Regions from separate parts of the Paenibacillus sp. alder61 genome, predicted to be linked through region 2. Evidence: a T-box and tRNA genes for the amino acid it is inferred to sense, from the RefSeq annotation. Region 2 holds a T-box; the other regions hold tRNA genes.
What was found. A T-box is a leader RNA that pairs with one kind of tRNA and senses whether it is charged. The one in region 2 lies ahead of leuS (leucine--tRNA ligase), so its partner is inferred to be a tRNA-Leu.
Positions count from the first base shown of each region.

Region 1 (10,850 bases), on a different contig from region 2:
CCATAGTTATCTTAGGGTCAGTTACGTAAGAACTGCTCACTAAAATTTCATAGATCTTTTTTTCCATTTTTCCATCTTCGTCATATAAAATATCTGCATGGAAGGCCTCAATAAGGTCTTCTGAGATCTCATCTTTGTGCTCATCTTTGTCTCTGTCCAACTCACGGTAAGCGAACAACAATTCCTGGTTCTTCCCCCAAAAGGAAAAAATCATATCAACGATTTCACTGCACGGACCATAACCCCATTCGTATCCCACTTCAAACCTGATTGGATCCGTATGAATAAACAACTTCATGAGAATCTCCTCCATCCAACCACTGCTCCTTCACCTAAAGGGTCTGGAGTATAATGCACTATGGTTATATTGTCAATTCTTCTATTTCATTCAACATATACGTTGCGTAATTCAATAACGTTCTCTCATCAAATCTTAATTTTTCCACTTCATTGTTATTGTAAGTTGCAAGGCATTGAGCGATTACATTTTTATACTCGGACGGTACGAAGTCCAGCGCCCATTCTCCTGCCTCTTTTTTTGAAGAAATGACCGAATCTCTTACATAGTATAGAACTCTAGATAGATTTAAAACGTAATAAACAGGGTTGTGAATAATCCCCTCCAGCGCATCCTCAATATCAGATTTAATGGATTGGATATAATAGCTCTTATCTATAGGCTTTATTACGTCTTTTATTTGTTGACCAAACAGGACAATTCCACGGTGATAAGTGATGACGAAGTGAGCAGCCAAATCCGGATCTTCCCATCCCCCGCAAAAATAACCCTCATCCGTTCTGTACTTCTCTCTATGAAATGAGGAATAATGAAATTCGAAAGGGGTTGGATAGACAAAGTTAGCAGCGTATGTTTCCAAGACTACGCTTAATTCAAATCCCTTTTTTAAATTCATCTCATCTTCGATCCTGATTAAATTTCTTGCAATTTCTTTGTAGATACCGATGGGTTGTTTTTCTCTTGTAATTACCAATACATCTATATCGCTTTGAGCAGGATTAAAGCATTCCATGGCCATAGATCCGTGCAAATAAATTCCTATAAGGGTGTCCGATAATTTTTCTTTCAAAAGATAAGTCAAATGGTCCAAAACAACGGTTTGGTTCATCTCCATCTCTGCCTCCTTCATTTGGGATTGTCCTGCGTATAGACTGACATTCTATCCTATTCCTTGTTTGAGGGATCGATTCCTGTTTAATCTTGTCGAACAGTTCTCTGATTTGTTCTCAAAAGACAAAAATACACTCTCTGGCGTGCAACAAAGGATGGTTCTTCTAATCCCCTATTTTAAAACTTGCACATAACAGAGCAACGTAATCAAGCAAAAAATCCTCGGGGGATTATCCGGGAGGTAGATCAAACCTATTTTTCCTTCACATGAGAGTGAAAGAAAGAAATGGGTATGGAGGTCCCCCATACCCATTCCATTCCAGTGACACGCACCTCTCTTAAGGCTCGATGCCCCATTGCAGTTCTCCGCCTACGTATCCGGTGATTTTCAGCGTTTCGGCGTAAGCCGTGGCCACAGCGTCAAAGGAATAGTCGTCGCTCTGGCTGTAATTGCTCCAATCCGCTTTGGAAATGCGGATCTGCAAATCGACGCTCTGTCCCGGTGACAGCGTTCCGGCCGTTTCCGTAAATCCGATCTCCGCGTAATGATCGGCACCGGCCAACGCCGCAGGCAAGCGTACGAAGCGGCCGGTCACGTTGGCGCTGCCGACCTGGCTCCAGTCGCAGAAGAAATTCTGCGGTTGCTCCCCGTCAACCGTAAAGTAATACCGCAATGTGACATCCTTAAGCGGTAGAGCTTCCGTTCCGGTATTGCTCAATTTGACTCGGGGATTCAAGGTGTTAGCCGCAGGCTGCAGCGTGCCGTTAAAAGCCTCGATCCGCAGGCTGCCCGTCGTTGTCGCCGTGTCCGTGATCGTGACGTTCATCTGCGCATCGGCTCCCGAGCTGAAGCGGAAACCGAGACGCGTAACTCCCTTAGGCTGAGCGGCCAAAAATTCGCGGAGTATCGTCACCTCAGACCCGGATACGAGGTAATCCATCCCTTCCCTAAGCGGGACGGAGCCGTTGTAGATACCCGACAACGTATTGCCGTTCAGCGTCAAAGCGACGGATATGTCCGCCTGATTGTCCGGTTTTCGGTCAAAAACGGCCGAAGTTGGCGAAATCGCGGAGTTTTGTCCCGGCTGTTCCGGTTCCTCCGGTTCTCCCGGCGGCCGGGCCGTATCGCCGTATACGACCCCATATCCGTTGGTACCTATATATACCCGGCCAAAGATGCGCGGATCGCCGGAAATGGCCGTATTGGCGGAAGCATACTGGTGCCGTTCGTCGTTGATCCGTACCCAGTTGGCCCCGCCGTCATCGGACCGGAAAAAGCCCCGCACGCCCCCGATTTTGCCGCTCGTATAAAGCGCCATGATGTCCCGTCCCGGAGCGGCCTTGCCAAATCCGATAGTGCTCGCCTCCTCTACATTCGCCAGCTTCGTGAAGGAGGCGCCGCCGTCGCTGGAATGCCACAGACCGTTTGACCCACCGTCAGCGCGCCCCCCGGCGATCCAGACTTCTCCTGCACGTCCGGGCATCGCCTTCAGGTCAAGATCACCGGAGTCGGGCAGTCCTACCGCGTTGGTCTGCGTAAAGCTGGCGCCACCGTCGCGGCTGACGTAAAAGTTGCCGCCGGAGAGCGCGTAAAACAGGCCGGAATCAGCCCGGTCCGAAGCGACCAGCGCTCCGGCGGGAACGCCGCGGCTGGCGGACCAGGAGTTACCGCTGTTGTTGGAGTAGTACACACCCCTATCGGAGGTGCTCCAGACGAGATTGTCGCCGCGGGCGGACAAGGCGATCTCGCCCCCGCCGGAAGTCCCCGGCGGCTCGCTATTACCGGCATACCAGTTCGCGCCGCCGTCGCGGGAATAGCCGATCGCCTTGGCGTTCGGGGCATCCGCGCGATTGACCGAAGCGACGCGGACGATGAAGCCGGGATCGAGCTCGGCGTAATCCATATCCGCCGTCCCGCCGGGATTTGTGAACATTTTTGCCGGCGCTTGATCCAGATCGTCATGGCGGAAGCCGGTCACGTCCAACATTCCACTGAGCAGATGAGCGCCCGATGGCGGGCTGATCAGGGCCGTCACCGACGTCTCTTCAATTCCCTCGGCCATCACTTCTAAATCGATTTTACCGCCTTGATCCCAGTCCGTTAAATTGGTTGTCCCGTAAATGGTCGCCCCCGTTCCGTACATCATACGGTCGGAATTAAACGGATCGATTTCCAAATCGCCAATCATCCAGCCGAGCTTCGGGCTGATTTCCGGCGGTGACGGCTGATTCTCGAAATCGAGCCAAGGCGCGGCGGAAATGTCGTGGTTGTAACGCAAAGCACGGCCCGGATAACCGTTCCAATCCCAGATACGGCTCCAGGTCACTCCGCCGTCGGTGCTGCGGAAAATAATCGCGTCGGGCCACCAGGAGTTCAACGTAGCCACCATAACGGTTCCGGGCTTCCTGGCATCGACGGCCAGCCCGCCGTATCCGTAATAATTGTCTTCACTGCCGCTCGGAACGGGGCTGATATTCGTCCATACCCCGGTGGAGGTATTCAGCTTCCACACCTCGCCCTTTGTTCCGTCGTACGGCCCGGCGCCGTTGCTGTATGAAATATACAGATAGCCATCGGAAGCAAGTACGCCGTGATGCGGCAAATACCCGGTCGGCTGCCCCGGCACCGCTTCCCAGGTCACCCCTTCATCCGTCGATCGGTAAACGCTTTCATTTTTGTCCGCAACGCCGACATAAATCGTACGTGTGGGCTGGCCGGGCGAACCGGCGGATGGATCAAAAGTAATCCAGGCGATCCCGACGATATCGCTTTGGTATTCATTGTCTGGATTCTCTACATATGTGCCGGGATTCGGAAAGGCGTTTACTTTGCTCCAGGTCGCTCCATAGTCGCTGCTTCTCCACAAACCGTTACCGCTGCGGGCGCCGAAGTAAAGGATGCTGTTCCGGTTCGGATCAACCGCCAGCCGTTCGCCCATCGACCGGCCCGGCATATTGCCGCCGACCTTGAACGGCAGCTCCGTCTCCTCCCAGGTCTCACCGCGGTCGGCGGAGCGCAGAATGCGCCCGTTATGCGGATCCCAACTGTTCGTATACGTGCCGACTGCGAGATACAGCCGATCCGGATCAACCGGATCCGTAGCGAGCGCGTCGACGCCGCTTTTGCTCCAATCGTCCATACCTACCCAGGCAAGCAGTTGCTTCCAAGCGCCGGTGTTCTGATCCCAGCGGTAGGCGCCCCCGATGTCCGTACGAGCATAGATGAGGTTGGGTTCGCTGGCGTTGAATACGATGCCCGGTATAAAGCCGCCGCCCCCTCCGGTCTTCACCTGCTTCCACACGTAAGGTTCACTGGCCGTAAGTTCGCCGGCCGCCGCCCGCACTGGCGACGCGAAGCCGGAATACGAGGTTCCGGCGATCATAAACGCAATCGCCAGCACGGCTAGTTTTTTAAACCGATTTTTTCGCTTCCCCATTAAACAACCTCCCTTATAGTTATTGGGCTATCTCCTGGAGTCTCGATCATTTTCGGGTACAAAAAATAAGCCAATTATCGTTTTTGCGCATCCCACCTTTACCGAATATCGTTTCTGTCATCCCCCGGCAGCTTGATTCTAGATTGTTTAAATATTCCAGTTATAGATTACCTTATATTTACATATAATTCAATCTACTATATTAATTTAATATATTACCATTTTGAACAAAAAAAGATTTGCCCCGGGCCCTATCGGCTCAGAGCAAACTTATTTTGAGGATTATCTCGCTTTCAGCTGTAAACAGGTCCGCATCGGCTGCCGTTATCGCTCGAACTCGCGGACAGACCTGGCCAGTGCCGCGAGTTTCCCGATCCCGATACGGATTTGCTCCTCGTTTGCGAAAGAATAGCTGAGCCTGATTCGGGATTCCAACTTGCGCAGGGGATCGCAGATGATTCCCGGCACGAAGCTGACCGAATGACGGAAGCATTCCGCCAGCAAAGCGTCCACCGACAGCTCAGCGGGCAGCCGCAGCCACAGGTTGAGGCCGCCTTGCGGGCTGCCCCAGCTCCAGCCGGTTTCGGCCAGCGCCCGCTCCATCGTGTCGCGGCGGATTAACAGCGCGGTGCGTAGTTTCTCCAAGTGCTGTTGCAGCCGCGCGGATTCGAAACAGTGCAGGAACAATTTCTGATTGACCAGCGGCGTCCCATTGTCGGCCAACGATTTGGCGGTAACGAGCGGCTCCATCACCGAGGGCCGGGCAACCGCGGCGCAGATGCGCAGGCCGGGGGCCACGTATTTGCTGAAGCTGCGCAGATACACGACCCAGCCCTCCGTGTCGAAGGAGAACAGGGGCGGGGGCGGGGGCGCGTCAAAATAAATGTCGTGGAAGGCATCGTCCTCGACGATGAGGCAGCCGTTCTGTTCGGCCAGTTCGACCAATTGCTTGCGCTGCACCGTCGGAACTGTGTACCCGGTCGGATTGTGAAAGGTAGGGTTCATATAGAATAACCGCGGCTTATGGCGAATCATCAGTGTTTCCACCTGCTCCAGATCGTAGCCGTCTGGGTGGATGTCCACAGGCAAAAAGCGTGCTCCCTGCTGGCGAAAAATATCGAGGGCTGCGCTGTAAGTCGGACGCTCCACCAAGATCCAGTCCATCGGGCGCAGATAAACGCGGGAGAGCAAATCAATCGCCTGTTGGGCACCCGTCGTGATCATGATCTCGTCGGAGGTGGCCAGAAAGCGATGTTTCCGTAGAAAGTACCGGCTTAACAATTCGCGCAATTCCTCATCCCCTTGAACGGACGAATACGTGCCTAGCAACTTAGGATAACTGTCGAACACCTGCTTCACGTATTCCGACAAGAACAAATTGGGCAGCAGCGTCGGATCAATCAGTGCCTGGGAAAAGTTGTAAGCGGACGAAACCCGGTGAATATCTCCCAAATGATTTCTCAAATATGCGGGCACACTTAACCGCGTGTTGGTCCGGTCGTTGGACCCCGTATCGCCGCCAAATGGATTGCCGCTGACATAATAGCCGGATTTCTCGCGAGCGTATACAATCCCGTTCTGCTTCAGCATCTGATAAGCCCGCAGAACAGTCAGCCGATGGATATGAAATTCCTTGGCAAGTAACCTTACTGAAGGCAACTTGTCATGAGCTTTCCATTCTTCCCGTTCAATCCGGTCAATGATGTAATCGTAGACCCGCCGAAACAACAGCCCGGTGCTATCTCGCGGACGCAGTGCTTTGCTCATCTATTTTTCCTCCTTCTTCATACGACTGCACCGCGTGCACCGCATTTTTCCTTGCTCTACAGCACATTTTATCCCAACTTCTATAGATACAGCAATCTGTTCTAATATACGTCGTCTGTTCTATTCCCGGCCGTGTATGATAGGTTTTAACAGCGAAAGGGGAGAAAACAGCGTGATCATTTTCAATTATATCGTCGTGTGTCTCGTGTTCGGGACTACTTTTCTGGCTATCAAGGTGGGGATGGATGCCGCTGCGCCGCCGTTCTTCTCGGCAGGGACCCGGTTTCTCGTTGCCGGTCTGGTGTTGTATCTGTTGATGGTTCTGCGAAAAAAAGCCAGCTTCACTCTATTTCTCCGTAAGGAGATGCTGCTTTCGGGGATCGGTCTGACCTTCGGTACCTTCGCTTGCTTGTATTGGGGCGAGCAGTACATTTCTTCAGGTATCGCCGCCGTTCTATCAGCGACGGGGCCGCTGATCATCCTCGTTCTGCAGGCGGTGCTGTTGAAGCAGAAAGGGGGCCCGCTGTCCGTGATCGGGGTCTTGGTCGGATTGGCCGGGGTCGCTTTGCTGGTGCTGCCTAGTATAACAGTATCTACCGGGAAGTGGTGGGTCATCGGCTGCCTGGTCGTGTTGCTCGGCGAAGTGTTCTATTCTGCGGGTACGCTTTACTCGAAGTGGGTCACTGAGCTTCTTTCGGAAGTGTCGCCAATTGCGCTTAATTCGGCTCAGATGATCTACGGCGGGGCGCTGCTGCTGCTCCTGTCCGCTTTGACTGAGCAGGTGGAAATCGGCAATATGCTACGCCCGGCAGCGCTGGGGTCGCTGCTTTATTTGATTGTGTTCGGTTCGATGATTGGACATAGCTTGTTTTACTGGCTGGTGGCCAAGACGAATCCCGTATTTCCGTCCACCTGGCTATACGTTTCTCCGCTGATCGCGCTTACCATCGGCGCGCTGTTCTATGGTGAAAGCGTCAATTGGGTATCCGTGGCGGGAGGTGTCACGATTATTGTCGGCACGATTCTTACCAATTGGGACAACCTTAAGCCTCTACGGGCTTACCCGTCAAAGGTAACAAAAAATGAGCGAGATCCATGCTAATGGATGTCCGCAGATTTCTTCAGTTCAAGTGATGAGCAGCACTTACAGATTCCCAATATGCAAAAAGCCCCTGAATTATCCGCAAGGACAATTCAGGGGCTCTTTCATTCTTATCGGATGCGGTCGAGAGGACTCGAACCTCCACGGGGGGTTAGCCCACACGGACCTGAACCGTGCGCGTCTGCCAATTCCGCCACGACCGCGTTTTCGTTGTGCTGAATTCGCAGCAACGAAATTTATAATATCATGCATCCGCAAGAGAGTCAACAAGCAAATTAATCGGCCATTAATGATTTGACGATATCGTACCGAAAGTTGGCCGCCGCTTCGACCTGCCGGAACCCTTCCTGCAAATACAGATTTTTGGCCCGTTCGTTCTCGGCATTCACGCATAGCATCGCTTGAGAATAACCGCGCTCAACCGCAAACGCCATGGCGGCTCTCAGCAGCACTCTTCCGAGCCCTTTTCCTTGGTATTCGGGAAGAAGTCCAAGCGGCCCGATGTTCATGGTCGGCGCCCCCTCAAACTCGTCATCCGCCCCGCGAACGATGCCTACGGCACGTTCCCCATGGTACAGCATCAGCATTCCGCCCTTCAGGTTATCGTCTTCCGCAGCCATTTGCGCCACCATTTCCGGAGTGACCGGCATTTCATTCCCTTTTAGCTTGGCGAAAGCCGCATTGCGGACCTCCGCCCATGCCTCCTCATCCCGCCCGGCTCGAAAAGCTTCCAGCCGATATCCGTCAGGCACCCGGAAAGTAGGCTTTTCCAAATCGTGATGAGCCAAAATAAAGGCATACCGCTCCAGCTTGAAATCCAATCTCTCCAACAGCTCCATCGCTCTCACTTGCAGGGTCGGCACAAAAATAAACAGCTGGTCGAGCCCTTCCCCGTGCCGCACAATCGACTTCAATAGTTGCTCGTATAGCGTTAGGTCCTCCGCTTCGGTATGAAATATCCGGAACCTTCCCCGGCGCCCCTTGCGGTGATAAGCATCCTTGATGAGCGAGGCCGCTCCAACGAGGTCCCCTGCCGAATTCAGCGCAATATAAGTAGGATGGTCTTCATGAATGGCAAAGTCCCGCAAATCCTCTTCATATAAAAACGAATCATCCACGTCCTTCCGGTGCTTTCTGCAATAGTCCAAAAACTCCCCAAGCTTCTCCATACCCAATGCTTCAACGCTCATATCCTTCATCATCCGACTCCGTCCTTCCCGGTCAAAGCTATTAAAAAAACTCCAGATCATCTCTGGAGTTTACAAGGCGGTGTATGATGCGGTCGAGAGGACTCGAACCTCCACGGGGGTTAGCCCACACGGACCTGAACCGTGCGCGTCTGCCAATTCCGCCACGACCGCGTTTTTTCGTTGTGCAGGAAGCGCAGCAACGAAATTTATAATATCATGTCTTCTTAAAAAGAGTCAATACATATTATTTTTAATTTTATTATCCCTGCATTCCTCAGGCGTCGCCAATTTCCGTATCTCCTCGCTAAGCCTTTCGTTTACGGGGTAAACACTCTCCAAAAAGTTCAATATCGCCAGCGCCGATTCCGGGACGTGCTCATAACCGAGCAGCATCCCGCCTAAAAGGGTGGCAAAACGCGGAAACCTTTGTTCAAGTCTGCGTTCGTTCCCGAAAGGATCCGGGAAATGATCGTTTTCTTTTTCAATCAGATGTAATACGGATAAGATCGAACCGATCGCGCTTCCCTGCACAAACCGGAGCGCGGACAATTTTTCGCCCCTGGCAAACCGGCAGAGGCCGACATACAGATTGGTTAAAGCTTCATTGATCGCGTAAGCAAGCTCCTCCTGTCTTGAATCGGGGATCAGCCTGTCATTCGCAAGGGGAACTTCAACTTCCTCCTTTCGCGGATGTTTCCAGACGATTCTTCCGCCCCGATACGGAATGTTATCCAGCTCCCTCGCCTCAAATACCGCGTACTCCCCATAAATGCCGTCCCGGAACATGATCTTGTGGCCGTCCACCGTGTTCATGAACGAATAAGCCAAAGGATAAACGTCCTCCAGCCAATCCAGGTTGTTCAAAAATCGGGCTTTACGGCCAGGCTCCACGATCACAAAAAAATCCAGGTCCGAATATTCGTCCAACCTTCCCAACTCCGACCCGACCGACCCCAAGCCCAGCAGCAGCAAGGCGCCGTCCTTCCCTTCCAGCGAGTTTCCGATTTCCTCCAGCCGGTTCAGCAGCAGTTCCCGTCTTTTCATGTGCACCAAGCAACCTCCCTTTCATTGACAAAATAGAAAGGGCCCACCCTCGCATGAAATACGAGGATGAACCCTTGGGTTACATTGCCTTCAATTTATAACAGAAATATCATAGCGTATGAAGAATGTCAAGTAATACATATCAGCCCCTTAAATGGAATTCGGGAATGAGTGATGAGGTTATCTCACCTTTACCGTCATTTCCAGTTCTTTTATCTCTTGTTTCACGATCTCGCCGTTTTCGTCCAGTTTAAACGCTCCGCTTGTTGCGCCCGGCTCCGCGTATTCGGGTTTGAAGGCCTTCATCGTAATCGACTTCACGTTTTTTCCCAACGGGCCGAGCAGGCAATTGTAGTACATATCGCCGGCTTTGTTGTTCTCGTCGGTACCAAAGCTCGAAAGATCATCCAACCGGTTGCCTTGATCATCCACAAATTCATACATGAAATCGGAAGGCTTGCCCTTTTCAAAGCCTTTCTCGATCAACTGAATTCGGGTTGAGGTGGAGGTTGCGTTTAATTGGCTCAGAACAACGGTACGACTGCCCAATTTTTTACTTACATTCGGCTTCAAGACAATCGGTTTAGCCGTGCTTTTTTGCATCGAGAGGTCAAAAGTATAAGGCTTATCCACACCTTCCAGGGTGATCTTCGCCGTCAGTTTGAACTTGTTCGGGAAGGTATACTGTTGTCCGCCAAGCCAGGAGGGGTCGGACATTTGAAGGACAGCCTGATCCGGCGTATTTCCCTTAATCTTCCTAAAGGTCGGTCTTTTGCTCATCGTGCCGCCCCCCAGTTCATAAATGTCTTTTCCGTCAATGAAGATCCGGATATCTTTGATTGCGCCCTTCTCCCAAAGCGTATCCTGGGTCTTTTCGTCAAATTTGGAGTCGGTGATACCGCCGACCAAATTTTTGCCGCTGCGTTTCAGGGAAATTTTAATATAATTTCCGTCATAGAACGCCTCGCTCACACCGAGTGTAATGCCGTTCTGCGTAAGCTCCGCCGCTTTTCCCGCCTTCTGCGCCGCGGCGCTGTAAGCTGCGGAAGCCTTTCCGGCCGCCGAAGCATGGACGTCCGTTGCTGCCGTCACCCATCCCGCTCCACCAAGAAGCATCCCGGCTAGTGCGGCGGTGGTCATCACCTTATAAACCTTCTTCATCTTAAAATCCTCCGATTCAC
Region 1 is NZ_JAIUDG010000001.1:155,333-166,182, forward strand. It holds gene LBW89_RS00610 (hypothetical protein) at 1-298, opposite strand, end outside; gene LBW89_RS00615 (aminoglycoside adenylyltransferase domain-containing protein) at 363-1,133, opposite strand; gene LBW89_RS00620 (X2-like carbohydrate binding domain-containing protein) at 1,468-4,566, opposite strand; gene LBW89_RS00625 (PLP-dependent aminotransferase family protein) at 4,891-6,333, opposite strand; gene LBW89_RS00630 (DMT family transporter) at 6,506-7,435, shown strand; tRNA gene LBW89_RS00635 (tRNA-Leu) at 7,554-7,638, opposite strand; gene LBW89_RS00640 (GNAT family N-acetyltransferase) at 7,711-8,637, opposite strand; tRNA gene LBW89_RS00645 (tRNA-Leu) at 8,713-8,796, opposite strand; gene LBW89_RS00650 (hypothetical protein) at 8,860-9,669, opposite strand; gene LBW89_RS00655 (DUF5643 domain-containing protein) at 9,850-10,830, opposite strand.
Region 1: it encodes a tRNA-Leu, which carries the amino acid that the T-box ahead of leuS (leucine--tRNA ligase) is inferred to sense. The anticodon was not compared.

Region 2 (10,850 bases):
CCTTGTCGTCCTTGCCGGCTGCCGCCTCGGCCTTCTCTTCCGTTCTCGCCGACCTCGTCTCCGCTTTCACCGAGAGCTGCGTTCTGCTCGCGATCGCCGCTTCGACGCTTTCGTTTAACGGCGTCCAGCCTTCAATCCCGGACGGACGGCCCGGTCCGAGCGCCAGGAACATCAGTCCCGCCCCGATCACCGCCGATATGACCGCCGTCATAGCATATCCCCTCTTCAACCCGAAACACACCTTTCCGTTTCTTATATGAATCATGTTCACGCCGAGGTTATGGTCATGAAGATCCCATCAAGGTGCATATATATAAATAGGTTGTGCATAAAAATGGTTGCGCACGGAAGGGGGAACCGGGATGAAAGTGGCCTTCATCGGAACAGGATCCATGGGAAGCTTGCTGATCGAAGCTTTCCTGCGTTCCGGTGCGCTGCACCCGCATCAGATTTGCGCCAGCAACCGCTCCAAGCCGAAAGCGGAGCTGCTGGCGAAACGGCATCCCGGACTTCGCATTACCCATTGTAATGCGGAAGCCGCAAACGGGAGCCATATCGTCTTTTTGTGCGTGAAACCGCTCGATTATCCATGCGTCGTCACAGAGCTGACGGACGTATTGAACGAGGGGCAAATCGTCGTGTCCATTACAAGTCCCGTGGGGATTGCTCTGCTGGAAGGACGCATCCCTTCCAAGGTGGCTAAAATCATCCCCAGCATTACGCACTCTGCCCTGGCCGGAGCCTCGCTCTGCATTTACGGCAGCCGCATCCTGCCCGAGGACCGGCTGCTGCTGGAACAGCTCATCTCCTCGATCAGCCTGCCGACAGCCATCCGGGAAAGCGAGACGAGAATCGCCTCGGACATCGCCAGCTGCGGTCCCGCCTTCATCGCTTTTATCCTTCAGCAATGGGCGCAAGAGGCGGCGAAGCTCACGGGAATAACCTTCGACGAGGCGGTCAGGCTGGGTGCCGAGATGCTGCACGGCACAGGCAAACTGTTGACCGAGGGCGGCTTTACGCCGCAGGAACTGCAGCGGCGCGTCGCCGTCCCGGGTGGCGTCACCTCCGAGGGTATCACCGTGCTGCAAAACGGATTGCAGGGTGTTTTTAAACAGCTCATCGAAGCGACCCACCGGAAGTACGACGATGATCTTGGACGGCTCGATCTTCTGTTCGGCGCGAAGCCGGGTAGCGGCGCCGACAAGGAAGCTTAGCCGACGACGATGTTCACCAGCTTGCCGGGCACGGCGATCACTTTGCGGACCGTCTTGCCTTCCACCGCCTGCTTCACGTTCGGAAGGGCAAAGGCATGCTCCTGCATGGCCGCCTGATCCAGATCCTTCGAAATCTTCGTCCGGTCGACGATTTTGCCGTTGACCTGGACGACGATTTCCACTTCGGCGTCCACCGTCCAAGCCTCGTCATAAGTCGGCCACGGTTCGTAGGTGACCGTCTCGTTGTGGCCGAGACGCTCCCACAATTCTTCCGCCAGATGTGGCGCCAGCGGGGACAGCATCTGAACGAAGTTCTCCGCCGCCGTTTTCGGAACGATATCGGTCTTATAGGCTTCATTGACGAAAATCATCAACTGGCTGATCGCCGTGTTGAAACGCAACGCTTCGAAATCTTCCGTCACCTTTTTGATCGTCTTATGCCAGGTCCGCTTGAACTCGTCGCTGCCTTCGCCGTCCACAATTTTCGCGTTCAGACCGCCGTCCTCGCCCACAAACAAGCGCCATACGCGGGACAAAAAGCGGTGAGTCCCTTCAACGCCGTTGGCGTTCCAAGGCTTGGTCGCCTCCAGGGGTCCCATGAACATTTCGTAAACCCGCAGCGTATCCGCCCCGTACTCGTTCACAATTTCGTCCGGATTGATGACATTGCCGCGCGATTTGCTCATCTTCTCATTGTTCGTGCCGAGAATCATACCTTGGTTGACCAGCTTGTGGAACGGTTCTTTCGTCGACACGACGCCGAGATCGTAGAGGACTTTATGCCAGAACCGCGCATACAGCAAGTGAAGAACCGCGTGCTCGGCTCCACCGATATACAGATCGACCGGCAGCCATTGCTCCTGCTTCTCTTTGGAGCAAAGCTCCTTGTCGTTGTGCGGATCGATATACCGCAGGTAGTACCAGCAGCTTCCCGCCCATTGCGGCATCGTGTTGGTTTCCCGGCGCGCCGGCATCCCCGTTTCCGGATCGGTCGTGTTCACCCATTCGGTCACATTGGCCAACGGGGACTCTCCGGTACCGGACGGCTTGATCGCGTCCACATCCGGCAGAACGAGCGGAAGCTGATCTTCCGGCACCGGCTTCATCGTGCCGTCTTCCAGATGAAGAATCGGAATCGGCTCGCCCCAGTACCGCTGGCGGCTGAACAGCCAATCGCGCAAACGGTAGGTTACTTTGCCTTTTCCCTTACCGTTCTCTTCGAGCCAAGCGATCATTTTCTTGATCGCCTCTTCGTTGCGAAGTCCGTTGAGGAAGTCGGAGTTCACATGCGGTCCGTCCCCGGCGTATGCCTCTTTGGTCAAATCGCCACCTTCCACCACTTCGATAATCGGCAGGTCGAACTGCTTGGCGAATTCGTAGTCGCGTTCATCATGACCCGGAACGGCCATAATCGCACCGGTCCCGTAACCGGCAAGCACGTAATCCGCAATCCAGATCGGCAGCTTCGCCCCGCTTACCGGATTTACGGCATAAGCGCCGGTGAAAACGCCGGTTTTCTCCTTCGCCAAATCGGTACGCTCCAGGTCGCTCTTGCGCGCGGCTTGGTCTTGATAGGCCTGCACGGCTTCACGCTGGGCGTCCGTCGTAATCGTTTTGACCAGCTCATGCTCCGGTGCAAGCACCGCGTAGCTGGCCCCGAACAAGGTGTCCGGGCGCGTCGTAAACACGGTAAGCGAGTCCTCGTGCCCCTCGATCGCGAATACCACTTCCGCACCTTCGGATTTGCCGATCCAGTTCCGCTGCATATCCTTGATGCTTTCGGACCAATCAAGCTCTTCCAGATCCTCAAGCAAACGCTCGGCATACTCCGTAATTTTCAACACCCACTGGCGCATCGGCTTCCGGATGACCGGATGTCCGCCGCGCTCGCTCTTGCCGTCGATGACTTCCTCGTTGGCCAACACCGTTCCGAGGGCGGGGCACCAGTTCACCGGAACTTCGGCCACGTAAGCCAGGCCCTTCTTGTAAAGCTGGATGAAAATCCACTGCGTCCATTTATAGTACTCCGGGTCGGTCGTACTGATCTCCCGGTCCCAATCGTACGAGAAACCGAGCGATTTGATCTGGCGCCGGAAGTTGTTGATATTCTTGACCGTGATATCCCGCGGGTGCTCGCCGGTATCCAGGGCGTGCTGCTCCGCAGGCAGACCGAAGGCATCCCAGCCCATCGGATGAAGCACGTTATACCCGCGCATCCGCTTGAAGCGGGATACGATATCCGTAGCCGTGTAGCCTTCCGGATGGCCTACATGCAGCCCCGCGCCGGAAGGGTAAGGGAACATATCCAACGCGTAAAACTTCGGTTTTCCCTCATCTTCTCTCGTTTTAAACGTTTTATGGTTCTCCCAGTAAGCTTGCCATTTCGGTTCGATGCTTTGGGCTTGGTAAACGTCGTGTGGCACGTTTTTGTCCGCCATAATGTAATCCTCCCTAAAATCATTCATTGTCAAATATATCCTGTGCAGAATATAAAAAAACCTCCCGATCCATAGCGTATCATCGCTAGGGACGAGAGGAAATTCCCGTGGTACCACCCTAGTTAGCGTCGGACATGCTTTGTCGTTCGCTCCCTTTACACCCTTAACGCGGGTAAGACGATGATGTTTTGCATCATAACTCCGAGGCGAGTTCGTCTTCAATCTCCATCCGGCTTTCACCAAGCGCCGGCTCTCTGGGGTGGCAGCATTGAAAACTAATATTCCTCTTCAATGTTTAATTCATTTTGCAGTTAAATCACCATCCATTATATAAAACCAAACCGCCGCCGTCAATGGGGCCGCAACGAAACGAAGGTCCGTAAAAAACATGAAAAACCCCCTTTACAGTTTGTTGGAAAAGAGTATAATTTATTAATGTTTCCACCATTTCATTTTCGTTGCCGAGACGTGGCTCAGCTTGGTAGAGCGCTTGCTTCGGGAGCAAGAGGTCGCAGGTTCAAATCCTGTCGTCTCGATTTCTGTAATTATATATAAGGCTTCCTCCCTGCACGATGCGTTTGGGTCGAAGCCGCCTTGCATATGAAGAAGACAACTGCTTTAGGGATGTTTGATCCCGGTAAGAGTTGTCTTTTTTTTGTCACAAACTAAATCTATGGTTCATGCAGAGCAATGATTCAATGCAAAAAGGCGAAGCCTGGGGCTTTGCCTTCATTACGAATGTATGGCAACTCATTCCTCAAGCAGCCACTCCAGCGTGTTCAATGCGTCTTCCCGGCCAGCGATTCCCCAAGCGGACTCCAGTCCCTCGCGAAGCTGATCCAGCGGGACTTTGAGGTGGAGGATGCGCGGAGATTCAACGCGGTACAGGGCAAGCACTGCCCCGTAAGCAAGCAAGCGCCGTTGTTCCTCGGGCAGGCCGTAATGGCTCTCCAGCCGTGCGTTCTCCTTCCGCGTGTTGGTCACAATCCGTTTGCTGGCCGCAAGATCAAGCCGAGAACCACCAGTACAAACAGACCTCTGATCACGCCGAGAATGATAAGTGAGATTTTCACGTTTGCGTTTCACCCATCCTTTTTTTAACAGGGAGGTCCTAGGCCCTTCCAACAATCAACCTCCTATACCATTAATCAGAAATGAATGAGCGGATTTTTATAGCAAGCAGCTTGTTACGAATATTGCCAGAACCCGGCGACCGGACTGCTAAATTCACGATCACTAATTATCTGGGCAAACACGTACATTGCACCAAAAGAGAAAGGATAACTAAATTTCCCGTCAAGCAAGGTATCAGGATAACCATCCTCATCCACTTGGAATAAAAAATCAAATCCATCTTCGGCCAGCCCCGTAAAATAATAGTTTTCATCCTGAATGAGCCCAGGAGTCCCGCCAAGTTTGATTAAAAACGATTGTTCCGCGGAGTCCTTATCCCCCATCAGATCTCCACCAATAATTGAATGCTTTATAAGCCCCGGATGCGAATAGATTTCGCTCGTACTTTCTTTCGAGATGGGGTGGTCAAATACTTGAATCGAACAGTTGGGATAAATATTGTTCTCTAAATACTCATCGTATTCTTCTGGAATAAAAACGGAAATCATGCGTTCAGGCCGAAAAGGATGAACCAAGCTTAAATAAAAATAATGCTTAATTCCGTTCCTGTTTACCGTTTCAGTCTTATCGTCAAAGAACATCGGTGCTTTTCCACCAATCCAACCATGACTCTCTTCTGTACACGGACTTGCTTGAGCTTGAAAAATCATACAATGAGTTCTGGCTGCAAAAAGTTCCTTGAAATTGTACATGGGCATTTTATGAAACCCTGTTGTCGAGGCGGACAAGACCTGAATCAAATGCCTCAGCTTCTACAGGATTCTTCCCCCTCTCTCCTCAATAATAGAAAATAGACGCGTCTAGCAACTGCAGAATTCCGACATCCGGAACACCTCTCGTTCAAAGTGCCAAAGTTTACGGCATAGCGTTTATTTATGCATATCGGAAAGATTGCCCTTTTATCTCGCGGTAGAGTAACATAGTAGCGAGGTGATCGACGTTATGTATACATTACTCGCACTCGGCGGAATCATGATGTTCCTTGCCGTGGCGCTTGGCGCTTTCGGCGCGCATGCATTGAAGCATAAGCTGACGGGAGATCGGGCAAAAACATATCAAACCGGTGTCCAATATCATTTGGCCCATAGTTTGGGGCTGCTGCTGCTGGGGAGCCTTGCGGGGCAAAGCGCCGATCCTTCCCGGTTGATAACGGCGGGATGGCTGCTTCTAATCGGTGTAGTGCTATTCTCGGGCAGCCTGTACGCCTTGAGCATATCGGGCATCCGCAAACTCGGCGCGATCACGCCCCTGGGCGGCCTGTGCTTCCTCGCAGGCTGGGTGATCGTAGTCATCGCCGCTGTAAGCGGGTAGGCTCTGCGGGAAGAATAGCAGTCAAAAAGGATCGGGGACCGTTTGAGAATGCGCGCCCCGCCGCCGGATTTCTAACGGACGCAATAGCGGCTATTTAACACTTTTAGGCCGGTTTGCGATTCTAACGGACACAGTAGCCGCTATTTCGCAAAACCCCCGCCCTTTTAGGGGCGGAGGACGCTAATAGCCGCTATTATTTCCGTTAGATTTCCGAAACCGCCATTTATCGCAGAATAGCCGCTATTATTTCCGTTAGCCTCCGCTGCTTAGGAAGCGCGGGAGTGCCGGGATCCGTTTGAGACCCCGCGCCCCGCCGCCGGATTTCTAACGGACGCAGTAGCGCCTATTTCGCACTTTTAGGCCGATTTACAATTCTAACGGACATAGTAGCCGCTATTTCGTAAAGCCCCCGCCCTTTTAGGGGCGGAGGACGCTAATAGCCGCTATTATTTCCGTTAGATTTCCGAAACCGCCATTTATCGCAAAATAGCCGCTATTATTTCCGTTAGCCTCCGCTGCTTAAGAAGCGCGGGAGTGCCGGGATCCGTTTGAGACCCCGCTCCTCGCCGCCGGATTTCTAACGGACGTAGTAGCGCCTATTTTGCACTTTTAGTCCGGTTTGCCATTCTAACGGACACAGTAGCACCTATTTCGCAAATTCCCCGCCTTTTCGGGGGCGGAGGACGCTAATAGCCGCTATTATTTCCGTTAGATTTCCGAAACCGCCATTTATCGCAAAATAGCCGCTATTATTTCCGTTAGCCTCAGTTAGCATCCGTTAGCATCCGTTAGCATCCGTTAGCATCCGTTAGCCTCAGTTAGCCCCTGTCAGCCCCCATTAGCCTCCTTTAGCCCCCGCTGCCTAAGGAGCGCCGAAGTGTCGGCTTCCGGTTGTGGCCGCATCCCCCGACAAACCCGGATGCTTACCAAAATAGACCGCCGCCTGCATTGAACCGCGCCTCCAACTGTTGGATGATGCCTAACAAGCGGGGCGCGCTTGATAAAGACAGCGGTCTAATTAAACTGCCGACGCTATCGGCATTTTACAGATCCGGTAAAGCCCAATCGATCGGCCCCAAGCCTTGTTCCCGCAGAAAGTCGTTGGTCTGCGAAAACGGGCGGCTGCCCAAAAAACCGCGATGCGCGGAAAGCGGACTCGGATGCGGGGAGCGAATGACCTTGTGGCGGCGGCGGTCGATAAAGGCGCCTTTCTGCTGGGCATAGCTCCCCCAGAGAATAAACACGAGCGGTTCAAGACGCTCATTCAGCTTCATCATGATCGCGTCCGTGAACTGTTCCCAGCCGAGGCCTTTGTGCGAATTAGGCTGCCCCTCGCGCACCGTGAGCACGGCGTTCAGCATCAACACGCCCTGCTCCGCCCAATGCAGCAAATATCCGTGATTCGGAGCCGAAATCCCGAGATCGGATTCCAACTCTTTATAAATGTTTTGCAGCGAAGGCGGGATGCGAACCCCCGGCATCACCGAAAAGCTGAGCCCGTGCGCTTGCCCCGGTCCATGGTAAGGATCCTGGCCAAGGATTACCACTCTCGTCCGCTCATAAGGCGTCAGCTTCAGCGCCGAGAAAAGCAGCTCTTTGGGCGGATAGACCGTATGCTGCTTGTACTCCCTGGCCAAGGCGTATCTTAAATCCTGAAAATATGGCTTCTGCACTTCTTCCTGCAAAACTTCATCCCAATCATTACCGAACATGTCGTTTCCAACCTCCCGTTGAACCTCTCTAGTATTCAATTCTAGCGAAGCCGGCTGAATCTAGCAAACACAAACGGGCCGGACCCACTCCCGAGGCTTAGGTCGAGGCTTAGGTCGAAGCCTATGCCTTAGCCGGCTCAGCCTTTTTCTGCTTGCGGTATTGCAGCGGAGAGCGGCCGGTAATCTTTTTAAATACCCTGCCAAAATGAGCGATACTGTCAAATCCCGCCTCCTCGGCGATTTTCGTAATTTTCCAATCCGTCCGGACCAATAGGGCCTGCGCCTCGCGAACCCGCACGTAAGTTAAATATTCGACCACGGTAAACCCGGTTGTCTGCTTGAAAATCCGGCACAAATAAGTGGTGCTGATAAAAAAGCGCTCCGCGATTTCCTCGAGCCTAAGCGGCCCGGCGTAGTGCCCGTTCAAATATTCGACGATCCGGTATACCCGCTGCTGCAGCTCCGTAAACTCCGGCTTTACCGGCTCCGCCTTTCCCTCCCGAATCCGGCTGAGCAGGATTAGCAGTTGGATCAGCAACGTTTGAAGGTACGGCATCCGCCAAAGCTGCCCTTCCTTTTCTTCCCGCAGCATCAAAAACAGCAAATCGGCGATCCGCCCTTGTTCCTGGACACTCGGCCGCAGCAAATAACTTTCGCCCCCAAACAAAGGAAGCTGTCCGGGTCCCATCTCGACGAAAGGCCGAACCGAAGCATCATCGAAGTTGATCAGAATCCGTTCGTGCGGGTTCCGGCCCTTGCTGGTTGTCCGATGAAGCTGATTCTTATGAATGAACACGACGTCTCCCGCCTGAAGGGCGTAGACCCGGTCATGGATGTAATAGAACCTTTCTCCCGATAGCAAGTAATAGATTTCATAAGTATCGTGCATATGGCTGAAGTCCATATCGAACGAACCGGTACGTTTCATTTTTTCAACACTTAACATCGGCACATGTACCATCCGTGTCATCCTCCGCGTCCGCATAGGATAAAATAGGCATACTTTTTGACCGAATAAGCAGGAAATGTTTAGAAATTTGCATTTTAAATACTATATGATAGATCCAAGTTTATGTAAATGGAGGGATGGTCTTGGGAAAAAAGAGATACGCGATCGTGGGAGTAGGCGGTAGAGCGGAATTCTTTTACAGCGCGCTGGCAACGGCTTATAAGGAAACTACGGAACTGGTCGCCGTCTGCGACGTCAACCAAACGCGTATGAATTATGCGAACGAGCTGTTGAGAGACAAGTACGATTATTCCCCTGTTCCAACCTATAAGGCGGAGCACTTCGATTTGATGATCCGGGAGCGGAAACCGGACGTCGTCCTCGTTTGTACGATGGACCGCACCCATCATAAATACATCATCCGTGCTATGGAGCTGGGCTGTGATGTGATCACGGAAAAACCCATGACCGTCAATGCGGAAAAATGCCTGGATATATTCGACGCAATCGAGCGAACGGGCCGGCAATTGCGCGTGACGTTCAATTACCGGTACGCGCCGCATAACACGAAGATTCGGGAATTGATCATGGACGGGGCGATTGGCGAGGTGCTGTCCGTCAACTTCGAGTGGCTGCTGAATACGGAGCATGGAGCCGACTATTTTCGCAGGTGGCATCGCGATAAACGCAACAGCGGAGGCTTGCTCGTCCATAAATCGACCCACCATTTCGACTTGATGAACTTTTGGCTCGCTACAAAGCCCGATACGGTTTTCGCGATGGGGGACTTGAGATTTTACGGGAAGGAAAACGCCGAACAACGGGGAATCACGCAATTCTACCAGCGTGCCTACGGAAGTCCGGCCGCCGAGAACGATCCTTTCGCCCTGCATTTGGACCGGAACGAGCATTTGAAGCGAATGTACCTCGAAGCCGAGCATGAAGACGGATACCAGCGCGATCAGAGCGTTTTCGGCGACAATATCAGCATTGAGGATACGATGAGCGTCATGGTGAAATATAAAAATAAAGCCGTTATGAATTACTCGCTCAACGCCTACATGCCGTGGGAGGGATTTATCGTTGTATTTAACGGAACGCTCGGACGCCTGGAGGTGCGCGTTACGGAGCAATCCTATGTCAACTCCGGCGGGAAAAAGGAGAATGAGGGCGCGCTCGGGGGCATCCAAATGATCGTTTATCCTCATTTCAGCGAGCCGTATCGGGTAAACATTGAACAAAGCGCGGGCGGCCACGGCGGAGGCGACCCCCTCCTGCTTCGGGACCTGTTCGGCAAAGCCGAGCCCGATCGGTTCAACCGGGCGGCTTCCCATATCGACGGCGCCCTGTCCATCATGACCGGCATCGCCGCCAACCGGTCCATGCAAAACGGGCAGCCGGTCAAAATCGACGAGCTTTGGAAAGGCTGAAACTAAGCGATCTACCTCAAAAAAAAATAGACCGCCCTCATCCAAAGGTTGCGGTCTATTTCTGACTGTCAAGCCGTAAAGCCGCCGCCCTTAAAAGCGGCTATTGCATCCGGAACCGTGTTAGCCGCACGGTTCCTTTTGCATTGTTCGTATCTTCTAACCAAACTATACCACGATTGGATCAAAATAAAAAGCGGCCCTCATCTTTATATTCCGAAACCCGGCCTCAGTTTCCCGCACTCTCATAACGCCGCAGACCGATGCGCAGGATCAGCAAAGCCAGGCCGACGAAATAGGCGGCCACGAGCGGACTCAGCCACCCCCACCAGCTCCAGGGCTCCCTGCCGAACAGCGCTGCCGCCGGAAAAAAGCTGACGAACGCAAACGGGACGACAATGGAGATGAGCAGTTGCAGGCCCATGGAAAAGATCGTAATCGGATACTTGGCGAATTCGCCAAGATTATGAATCATGATCGGAAAGGCGTTGCCGCTGCTCCGTATCCAAAAAGCCGAGCAATTCGCGGCCAGGTTGATGGCGACCCGTATCGTCATGGCGGATGCGAACATCAGGAGCGCCATAAAAATGGTCTGGAGGTTCCACACGATATCGATGTGGGACAGCGACATCGCGATGATCGCCCCGCCGATCACGATGTTTCCG
Region 2 is NZ_JAIUDG010000006.1:82,127-92,976, reverse strand. It holds gene LBW89_RS07915 (ComEA family DNA-binding protein) at 1-211, opposite strand, end outside; gene comER (late competence protein ComER) at 363-1,214, shown strand; gene leuS (leucine--tRNA ligase) at 1,211-3,652, opposite strand; T-box leader at 3,737-3,953, opposite strand; tRNA gene LBW89_RS07900 (tRNA-Pro) at 4,115-4,188, shown strand; gene LBW89_RS07895 (DUF1266 domain-containing protein) at 4,403-4,636, opposite strand; gene LBW89_RS07890 (hypothetical protein) at 4,840-5,526, opposite strand; gene LBW89_RS07885 (DUF423 domain-containing protein) at 5,729-6,097, shown strand; gene ung (uracil-DNA glycosylase) at 7,141-7,809, opposite strand; gene LBW89_RS07875 (helix-turn-helix transcriptional regulator) at 7,931-8,770, opposite strand; gene LBW89_RS07870 (Gfo/Idh/MocA family oxidoreductase) at 8,902-10,188, shown strand; gene LBW89_RS07865 (ABC transporter permease) at 10,415-10,850, opposite strand, start outside.

Region 3 (10,850 bases), on a different contig from region 2:
ACCGGCAAAATCGATCCGGGCGATATTGTTACCCATGTGATTCCCCTCAGCGAGGCCAAACGGGGATACGAGATTTTCGATACAAAGACGGACGATTGCATTAAAGTACTGCTGAAACCTTAAGCTTGGAATGGAGGTAAAATCGAAGATGAGTTATGCGCTGCACGAAACGCTGGAGGTTCATGAGCTGGCCGCCTTCAAAACGGTATGTATGACCAAATCGAAAACGATGCGAGGCCTGGTTTCGGACGAAGAACTGAAGCGGATTCTCCAGGAAGATGCCGACGTTTCCGCCAGGCAGCTGGAGGAGCTGGAAGCGGTCCTGAAGCGGGCCGTACAATAAAGGAGGGGTACGGATTGAACATCTTGCTGGAATATTTCACCGGGATGAAATCGATGACGGATCAGATCATCGCCATGGACCTCTTGATCTCGGCCAAGAGCGGGGTCAGAAATTATGCGATGGCGCTGACGGAAGCGGGAACGCCGGAGATCAAGGAAATGCTGAGCAGGCAGTTGGAGGAAGCCATCGATTTGCATGAAAAGATCTCTCTGTACGTAATGGAACGGGGTTGGTACCATCCTTGGAATGTCAGCGAGCAAATCCGGCTCGATCTGCAGAATATCGAAACAGCCATGAAGGTGCCGAGCCTGGGCTGAAATCCATAAAAAACACCGCTCAAACCGATTGCTACCCGGCTTGAGCGGTGTTTATTCCGTAAATCAGGCATTCAGGTCGTGCAGGCCCGGGCTGTGTTCGTTCGGCAGCTCAGGCAGGATTGGAAGCGGATAGCCTTCCGGCGGGGCCGTGACCTCCAGGGTTCCGCCGTTTCGGCTAGGCGTCTGGCCGCTGAAAATTTCGCCGATTCGGGTCGGATCGAGCCGAAAGTTGAACTGGGCGTTATGGAAGCCCATATCGACGTATTTGCGGCACTCCGGATACTTGTTGATGTCATAGTTCGGCACGGGGAACAGCTTCCCCCAATGGACGCCGAGCGTCTCCAGCGCCTTGGCAAACGCGTTTTGGTGCGCGTTGTCGCGGACGATTAGAAAAGCCAGCGTTTCGCGGAACGTTTTGTTGGAGCTCATCTCGTAAATGCGGGATTTTTGCAGGACGCCGGTTGACTCCAGCACCAGGTTGTCCAGCAGATCGCTGATGAGGTTCCCGTGGCTGTATACATAGTTCCCGTTCCATGGGTTGCCTGCGGCATCAACCGGGAGCGAGCTTTGGGCCCCCATGATGAAATGGTGGGGGTTGGCATGCCTAACCGCTTCATCCAGCGGCGCACCATCGGCTCCGGCATTGCCGGGCATCGGTTCGCCCGAGCCGGTCAGCAGTTGGTTAATCGTGTGCTGAACCAATTCAACGTGGCTGATCTCCTCCAAAAACACCCCGCGGATCAAATCACGAAATGGTGTGGCATTCCCGCGGAAGTTGTTGCTTTGGAAGAAAAACTGCATCATCGTGCGCATCTCGCCGAAACGTCCGCCAAGCGTCTCCTGTAAGACCTTGGCAGCCTCCGGGTCCGGCTTGTCCGGAACGATCATGTTGATCAAATCCTCTTTATAGAAATACATGCGGCACCTCCTGTGAAATTTGGCACGGTCTATAGAGAAACTAAAGCTTTCCTAGTTTGTCTCCTTCTGCAGGAGTTATGCGAAAAAATCCCCCGAACCGTCAGCGGTTCGGGGGATTCAGGGGAGTCTTTTACAGCGACTTTCCTTTATTCACCAAATACGGAGGTGTTCCCGGCGTAGAATGCTGATGCGGGGCCGGAGGGGCCAACTCGGGTTGCTGACCCATCGCCTGCGGCTTGGCCACGTACTCAAAGTTTCCTGTTCCGTCGTACAGCGGGCCGCTCGCCCACCGTCCCATGCTGCTCTCTTCGCCCTCGGAGAAGTTCAGGAACTGGCGCGAGGCCTCTTCCACGGTCAGCTCCCGCGGGAACGAAGCCGGAGCGATCGGACCGTCCAGTTGCTCGATTTCCTCGATCGCCGCCAGCCACTGATTCTGGTGCATAATATCGCGCGCGATCATGAAGGAAAGCATCTCGCGTACGCCCGGATCCGTCGTTTGCTCATACAAGCGAACAACCTGGAGAAGCCCTTGCGATTCCGCGTTCAGATTGGCGCGGAAATCCGCCAGGAGGTTGCCGCTGGAGACGATGTACCGGCTGTTCCACGGGAAGCCGTTACTGTCCGTCGGCGTGGCGCCGAGCCCGGAAACGATAACGTGCTGCGGGTTCATGCCGCCGAGTGCAGCCCCGATCAGCGGGTCTTTGGCGGCTTCTTCCAACTGATCGGCAGGCGCCCCATCCAACAGCTGGGCGATCATCGTGCACAGCATCTCGACATGACCGATTTCCTCGGTGCCGATATCCAGCAGCATGTCCCGATATTTCCGGTCGGCCCGGCAATTGAAGCCTTGAAACAAGTACTGCATCATCACCGACATTTCGCCGAACTGCCCCCCGAGCACCTCTTGCAGCTTGCGGGCATAGGCCGGATCGGGTCTTTCGGGCTTGGCCTTGAATTGGAGTTCTTTAATGTGAAAAAACATAAAATACCTCCCTGATTCTTGGATGTTCCTGACGATTCCAGAAACCATTACCCGGGCCAACGGTTTTCAATCAGTTCCTCCTCGTTTTGCATAAAGGGACCCCTTTCCGGGAAGCTTACGAAACGTAGCTACTACAATCCAGGAGGTGCATCCTTTTGAAAAAGAGCTTGAAAACCTTGCTCGTAACGGCGTTGATCTCCAGCGCGCTCGCTTTGCCCGCTTCGGCTTACGGCACGACAGGCAGCGGCGCGGGCGGTACGACCGGAACCGGCGGGGGCAACATGACCGACAATACGACGGGCAATTATTCGACGAGAGGCCATTACACGACGAATAATGTTCGCGCCAATGCCGCCAATCGCAACGACGGCGTGGATTGGGGCTGGCTGGGTCTTCTCGGCCTGCTCGGCTTGGCCGGCATGCGCAGAAAAGAAACCGACCGCCGCTAATCCGTTTGGAGCAGCCGGCAGAAAAGGTCTCCTCGGAGGCCTTTTTTTGCTTGCACAAAAAAAAGAGCACCTCATTTAAGAGGAGCTCTTCGTCATTTCAATTACAATGCCGAGGACCGGGCTCGAACCGGTACGGTAGTCACCTACCGCAGGATTTTAAGTCCTGTGCGTCTGCCAATTCCGCCACCCCGGCAGGGAAATGTGGGAAAAATCCCGTAGGTATGATTATATACGTCTTTGCCTGGAGATTCAACCCCTTTTTTTATTCGTATTGGGACCGCCCCTGTGCTCCGCTTAAATTTCTGCGCTATGTTGCATACGGAATTCTCAAGGTAACCTGCGTTCCTTCGCCGACCACGCTATGGATGGTCAGTCCGTATGGTTCGCCATACATGAGAACCGCCCGATCATGGACATTTTTAAGTCCGTAACCTTTGGATGGGGATTGAAGTAAATAAACCAGCCGTTCGGACTCCACTCCAATGCCGTTGTCAGTCACCTTAAATACAATGCTCTGTTCTTCTTCACTCACCGAGAGAGAGAGCGTTCCGCCACCGTCTCCACGATTTTCGATACCGTGTATGATGGCATTTTCGACTAAGGGCTGGAGCATCAAATTGGGCATACGGCAAAAAAGCAGGGACTCCTCAATCCGGTAGTCCACTTTGAAATTGTGGCTGTGCATGATCAACTGAATATCAATATAAGATTGCACATTCCGTATTTCGTCCGAAACCGTGATCAGATTCTGTCCTTTATTAAGGGTAGTCCGATAAAAAGTCGATAAGAGCTGTGCCATCTCACTAATATCCGTCGCGTGGATCCGCAATGCCCTCCAATTGATGATCGAGAGGGAGTTGTAAAGGAAATGAGGGTTGATCTGCGCCTGTAGAGCCTTCATCTCGGCTTCCTTGCGAGCGATTTCCCCTACATACACGGTATTGATCAGGGCCTTGGTGTTATCTACCATATCCCCAAATCCGCGGATCAAATCGCCAATCTCATCTTTGGATTCGCTGGAGAAGACTTTAATGTCCAAATTGCCTTCGCCGATCAGCTTCATGCTTTTGTGCAGACGGTGGATCGGCAACATAATCCTACGGGAAAAGAGCGTGCCCGCCACAACAACGGCCGCGATACAGGCCGTAATCATGAACAGAACAATCAAGGCAATCCACCATGCGGACTTTGTAATCAGACGGGTCGGCTTATATAAATAGACATTCCATCCCGCAAGCGGGACAGCGGAAGACAACACGGTGTAGTCCCCTTCATTCTGAGGCAACGCCATGCTGACCGGATTGTTCGGATTCGCTCCTTTTGAGGAATAAACGGTGTTTCCGCTGGAGTCCTTTACGATAATTTCGGCGCCATGGGCTTGAAGGGGTTCGAAATTTTTAAATAGCTGATCGTAGTTAACCCGGGCAAACAGAATGTTGTTTTTGGGAGTTCTATGTTTCATACTGAGGATTCTGCGGGCGCAGTACAGGTTGTTCTCCCGGGCAAACCAGAGAACATCCACTGATTTTATCACCTTCGGGTACCAGGGTGTCCGGCTGATTTCCTCAATCGGAATGACGGTGTTTCCGTGTTGGGGCAAATTGCTCCCTGTATACAGCTTGATCTGCTCTACTCCGGGATTCAAGTAACGGGCGGTATAGAAGTTTTGATCGATGACATGGGTCAGCTGATAATACATTTCGTATTCACTGGTATAAGTATTGTTGGCCGAATTTATAATCTCTTGATTAAAACTTAAAAAGTTCATTAATTTATTGTAAACATCCAATTGATTGTTCACGGCCAGCACACTTTGCGTTAAGGAGGCGTTCAGATCGGCTTTGGATTGCTGTACTAAGAGTGACCTGGTTGCGGCGAAACAGAAACTTCCGAGCACGATGACGGGAATCATACTTACCAGTAAAAAAGAGAGCATGATTTTGGTTTGAAACCGGAAATCGCCGATTCTTCGTTTTAGAGCGCGCCATATCCGCATATTATTCCTCTCCCCGGCCTAACATCATCTACGATTCGCCTGACGGAATCTCTCGGGGGTTTGCCCGAAAAAATCCCTGAAATTTTGGCAAAAGTAAGAGACGTTTTGGAATCCCACTTGATAGCAGATGTCTGATACTTTTAGATGGGACTGCAGCAGCAAATCTTTCGCTATCTTCATCCGCACGTGTTTTATATACTTGTTTAATCCGTATCCCGTATGTTTCTTGAACATCGAACTTAAATAATGGGGAGACAGATGAACCCTTGCCGCAAGAAGTTCCAGACTCAAATCCTCACCATAGTGCTCCTCGATGTATTGCTTTACAAAGGCAATATCTCGATGTAAAAATTCCGAACAGCTGTATTGTTGTTCAAGACGTGCAATGGCCTCGAATAGGATCTCTTTGATCTCCTTTAACTCGTCGGCCTTGTACAGTTTTTCGATTTCCCGGCTTAACTCGGTTTCGGGGATAGGCGCGGAAGAAGTCATAATGTCCTGATACAGTGAGCTAAACATGTACTTGACATACAACTTCGAGAGTTGGAGCTGTTTTGCATATTTTTGGTAAAGTAATTCCGTGTTGGCTCTGACACCAAAAAAATCCCTGTCCGTCAAATCCCGGCGGATTTGGTTCAATAAATCATGATCCGAGAGTTCGGGCAGCCGATCATCGGAAACATAGAAATCAGTCTTGGCATCAAACACGAAATAATCCGGCGAGAAGAAGCGGTACTCCATCAGTTGGTCTAACTGAATCAAACAGGCCGACAACTCCGATAAATGGATGACTTCGTCATGAATAGCGAGATAGCAGTTCACTTTATATTTCTTCTGTACGCTGTTTCGGATATGTATGCCCAATTCCAGCAAGGAATTGAAGGATCGGGAGGGGAGCCGGGAAAACAGCAGCAAACTTTGACAATCATTCAAATTTAAGTAATCGCTACTCCCCTCTAATAAAGTCAGGATAAATTGCTCGAAATCCGGCTCGGCATCTTCGAAGAAGTTCTTCTCGAATTCCATTAAGATCGCTCCCTGATAATGATCGGGCAAATCGAGCGCAACTCCCTTCATGGAGGAGGGCATTCCCAAGCCGTTAACCAGATTAAACAGCACATGTTTCTTGACATAGCTTTGCTTGATTTGCGAAGTGATCTGAAGCTGGGCTTGGTGCGTTAGCTCGTCAATTACTTTTTGCAAGGAACTTTGAAATGCTTCCACATGAATCGGCTTGAGGAGATACTCGGAAACGCCAAGGGAGATGGCCGTTTTCGCATACTCAAATTCGGCGAATCCGCTGAACAGAATAACTTTCAATCCCTTTTGCAGGCTTAAGGCCTGTTTGGTCAGCTGCAGTCCGTCCATTAGCGGCATTCTCACGTCAGTAAAGAGGATATCCACCGGCTTTTTCTCCAAATAGGCGAGCGCCGCTCGTCCGTTTTCCGCTGTCTCGACCTGGAGGGGAAAACCCAATTCATGAATGAGAAATTCGATGCCTTCCCGTTCTTCACGCTGGTCATCTACCACCAAGATGCTTAACATTTCGTCCGTCCTTTCCGGCGCATGATTCCACACGCAGAATTTCATTTTGATTGTAACATGATTTGCATCGACTTTATGCGGCAATTCGGCAAGTTGCCTAAAGTGAGTTATATATTTGCATAAAACACAATTTATTTGCGTTTACGGTGTTGTGACGGGAGTTCTACAATAAGGGCATGCAAGATAACATGGATGTTGTTCTTTGAATTGAAGGGGGTATTAGGTAATGAAACCTAAATTCAAGCAGTCCGTTTCCATTTTGTTGACAACGCTTTTATCTGTTTCCCTCGCCGCCTGTCAAAGCCCCAATTCCGCCGGTACGGCTGAGGAATCCGCGGCCAACTTGAATGATCCGGCATGGAAGAAAGCCATGACGACACCGTATGAGCCCTATCCCGAAACTGTCGTTTACACAGTTGGGCAGACAGCAACCAGCTATACGTCGCTTGCGGGGACCGTCTATGAGAAGGACACTGCGACCGACAATGTGTGGACGAGATATTTTAAGAAGAAACTCAACGTGCAGAATGAGGTTGCTTTTGAAGCGAATGACGGGACGGATTACGTGCAAAAGGTCTCGATGGCCATTGCCGGAGGAACGATTCCTGACATTATGGTGGTGCCCGATCAGGCCACCTTGCAGCAGCTGTATGAGAACGACTTGATTGAGGATTTGACGGACGCCTATAACAACTGTGCCAGCGACCGGATCAAGGAGATCTACGACTCCTATGGAGGCCGCGTGCTGGAGAGCGCCAAGTTTGACGGCAAAATCATGGCCCTGCCGACTACCGAAATTTCACACGGTCCGGGCGTGCTGTGGCTGCGCAAAGACTGGATGGATAAATTGGGTCTCTCCGAACCCAAAACGATGGAGGATGTCGAGCATATTCTTACCCAGTTTATCGAGAAGGACCCCGGCGGCAATGGAGCCGGAAAGACGGTCGGTCTGGTGGTCGATAACGAGAATGTCGCCGGCATCTCCGGGGGGCCCTATGAATTGAACAATATTTTTGCCCTGTATGGCGCCTACCCGAAACAATGGATCAAGGATGACAGCGGCAAGGCAGTATACGGTTCCGTACAGCCCGAAATGAAACCGGCCCTGGCCAAAGTGGCGGAGCTATACAAAAGGGGTTTGATTGATCGGCAATTTGCCGTACGGACATCCGACGACCGAAAAGCGCTGCTAACGAGCGGAAAAAGCGGTTCGTTCCTGGATAACTGGTGGGGAAGCTGGACGGTGGCCGACACGCTTAAACTGAACCCGGATGCGAATTGGGTTTCCTATGTGGCTCCCCAGTCGGAAGATGGCTCGGTTACGATGTTTACCGGCAATCCTTCGAGCAGTTACCTCGTGGTTCGGAAGGGGTTCAAGCATCCCGAAGCTGCTGTGAAGATGGCCAGCCTTCAGTTCGATTATCAGCGTTATCTGGAGAAGGACCCCGCTGTTTTGAAGGAGTTCGAGGACTACAGCAGCAACAATATCGGAGGCTCACCGCTAGCCATGAACATCGACTACTATGATGCGTTTTACCGGAATGTCGGAATTTTTGAGGAAGCGCTCAAGACGGGGGACAGCAGCGAATTAGTAAGCAACCTTGATCAGAACGCCTTTCGCTCCTACAAAAAGTATCTGGACAGTGTGAAAAACGGAGAGAAACCGGACCCGATTGCCTGGGCCGGCTATACTTCGAGCATCCTCACGGCCAACCTGGTCAAAAATTCAAAGGTGAAGGAGATCAACCCGGTCTTTTTCGGAACAACCCCGTCCATGGCCTTGAAGTGGCCGACACTTACGAAGATGGAGCTTGAAATGTACCTGAAGATCATTACAGGTGAGCAAACCCCTGACGCATTCGATAGTTTTGTAAGCAGTTGGGCAAAAACCGGCGGGGACACGATTACCCAAGAAGTCAACGAAGCGCTCGCCTCCAAATGATGCTGAAAGAGATGATTGTTGATGAAGAACAAAAAAGACCAAACGGCATTTCACCTGATGCTCGCACCGAGTATGGTATTCCTGCTGATATTCTCTTTCCTTCCGATGTTCGGTATCGTCATGGCTTTCCAGAATTACATCCCGGCTAAAGGGATCGGCGGTTCGCCTTGGGTGGGGCTCGATAATTTCAAGTTCATGTTTCAAATACCCGACAGCAAGCAGATCTTGAACAATACCATCATCATCGCTGTATGGAAAATTGTTGTGGGCACACTGGTTTCAATTGTATTCGCCTTATTGCTAAATGAAATCCGGGTGCGGTTCGCCAAGAAGTTTATGCAGACCGTGGTTTACTTGCCTAATTTTCTCTCCTGGGCCGTATTGGCCACCGTCGTGATGAACATCTTTTCGTATGAAGGGCCGGTTAACGCCGTATTGGGCTGGTTCGGACTGGATCCGGTTTTGTTTATGGCCAGCAATCACTGGTTTAGGCCGATGCTGGTGCTGACCGATGTGTGGAAAGGGTTTGGATACGGGTCTATCATCTATCTGGCCTCGTTGACGGCGATTGATCCGGGACTTTATGAGGCGTCCTCCATCGATGGAGCCCATCGGTTTCAGCAATTGTGGCATGTGACCTTGCCCGGTTTGATGCCTACCATATTGCTGGTTACGACTTTAAATTTGCCAAACGTGCTCAATGCCGGGTTCGACCAGATTTTCAATCTCTATAATCCCCTGGTTTACGAAACTTCCGACATCATCGACACCTATGTATACCGGGTAGGCTTGGTGGAGAGACAATACAGCTTGGGTACTGCGATCGGACTTTTGCGCTCCGTTGTCGGCATCGTGCTCATTCTGTCCGCCAATAAACTGGCTCAAAAACTTACGGACTACCGAATTTTCTAAACCGGGAGGTGAGCTCCATTTACGGGCATTCCTTGAAAAGTCGACTTTCGGACATCCTGATCTGGATTGTGTTGTTAACGTTAACTTTGTCCTGCCTGATCCCTTTGCTGAACCTTGTAGCCATTTCGTTCAGTGAGAATGCGGCGGTTTCCGCCAACCTCGTCAGTATTTTTCCGGTTCAGCCTACGTTCAGTTCCTATGAGAAGCTATTGTCGGACAGCCAGTTTTGGCGCTCTTTCATGATTTCGGTAGAGCGGGTTGTTCTCGGTCTGATCGTAAACATGAGCCTGATGATTCTGGCCGCGTATCCGCTATCCAAAAGTTCAAGACAATTTCGGGCCCAGAAGGTGTACATGAATATTGTGATTGTCGCCATGCTGTTCTCCGGGGGGTTAATTCCAACTTTTATGGTAGTCAAAGGGCTTTACCTTCTGGATACCATCTGGTCGCTGATTCTGCCGGGGGCCGTGGCGGTCGGGAATGTCATTCTGCTGATGAACGCCTTCCGGGCGGTCCCCTCATCTTTGGAGGAAGCCGCAACGATCGACGGGGCTTCGCAGTGGAGAATTCTGTCCACCATTTACGTGCCCGTGGTACTGCCTACCATCGCTACCGTCACGCTGTTCACGATTGTCGGGCATTGGAATGATTACTTCGGCGCCCTGGTGTATATCAATAAAACGTCAAACTATCCGTTGCAAACGTATATCCAGCAGCTCAGCGTAGAAGCGCAAAATATAACCGATCCGCAAAAGCTGATTGAATACGCGAAAATTTCCAACAGAACTTTAAATGCGGCCAAAATCGTGGTCTCGACATTGCCGCTGCTCTTAATTTACCCGTTTATGCAAAAATACTTCGTGACAGGCATTATAGTAGGTTCTCTTAAAGAGTAAATCTAAATCTGACGGGGGGTTGACACTTATATGAAATCGCAAGCTGGCCCATTCGCCATGCTTGCGATTTTTTTGTTTTTGTGCGGACAGATCATGAGGAGAATGGTAAAATGATGAAGGAATGTGAAGTTTGTCGTAATTTGGAAGGGAGGATGTTCGGAGGCGGTCTGATGGGAGGACTGATTTTCCTAAGAAAATTGGCGTCCCGACCGAAACTGTAGCCCGTCGCATGGACGAGGGGAATTATTTCTGAATAGGACAAAGGTCGCGTTTTATGGGAAAAGGGTTACTAAATTTATCCTATTATCCGATATAAAACGCGTAGGCCTGGATAGAAAGATCCAGTGCAAGATGCAATCAAAGGAGAGAAACGAATGACTGCAAACAGGAAATTTACGGGTTGGTTCCTGATGCTGACGCTGCTCTTTGCGACGGTGTTTCCGAACAGCGCAATCGCGGCCAGCGGCGATGTTGTCTCGATCGACATCGAAGGTTCGGGAACGACGGTCGAGTTGACCGTGGGCAAGACGAAGCAGTTGAAGGTATGGGG
Region 3 is NZ_JAIUDG010000018.1:117,314-128,163, reverse strand. It holds gene LBW89_RS19230 (zinc-dependent alcohol dehydrogenase) at 1-123, shown strand, start outside; gene LBW89_RS19225 (hypothetical protein) at 149-343, shown strand; gene LBW89_RS19220 (spore coat protein) at 358-660, shown strand; gene LBW89_RS19215 (manganese catalase family protein) at 724-1,578, opposite strand; gene LBW89_RS19210 (manganese catalase family protein) at 1,709-2,560, opposite strand; gene LBW89_RS19205 (WGxxGxxG family protein) at 2,716-3,009, shown strand; tRNA gene LBW89_RS19200 (tRNA-Leu) at 3,117-3,202, opposite strand; gene LBW89_RS19195 (sensor histidine kinase) at 3,317-5,005, opposite strand; gene LBW89_RS19190 (response regulator) at 5,030-6,550, opposite strand; gene LBW89_RS19185 (extracellular solute-binding protein) at 6,777-8,492, shown strand; gene LBW89_RS19180 (ABC transporter permease) at 8,514-9,404, shown strand; gene LBW89_RS19175 (carbohydrate ABC transporter permease) at 9,437-10,300, shown strand; gene LBW89_RS19170 (Ig-like domain-containing protein) at 10,675-10,850, shown strand, end outside.
Region 3: it encodes a tRNA-Leu, which carries the amino acid that the T-box ahead of leuS (leucine--tRNA ligase) is inferred to sense. The anticodon was not compared.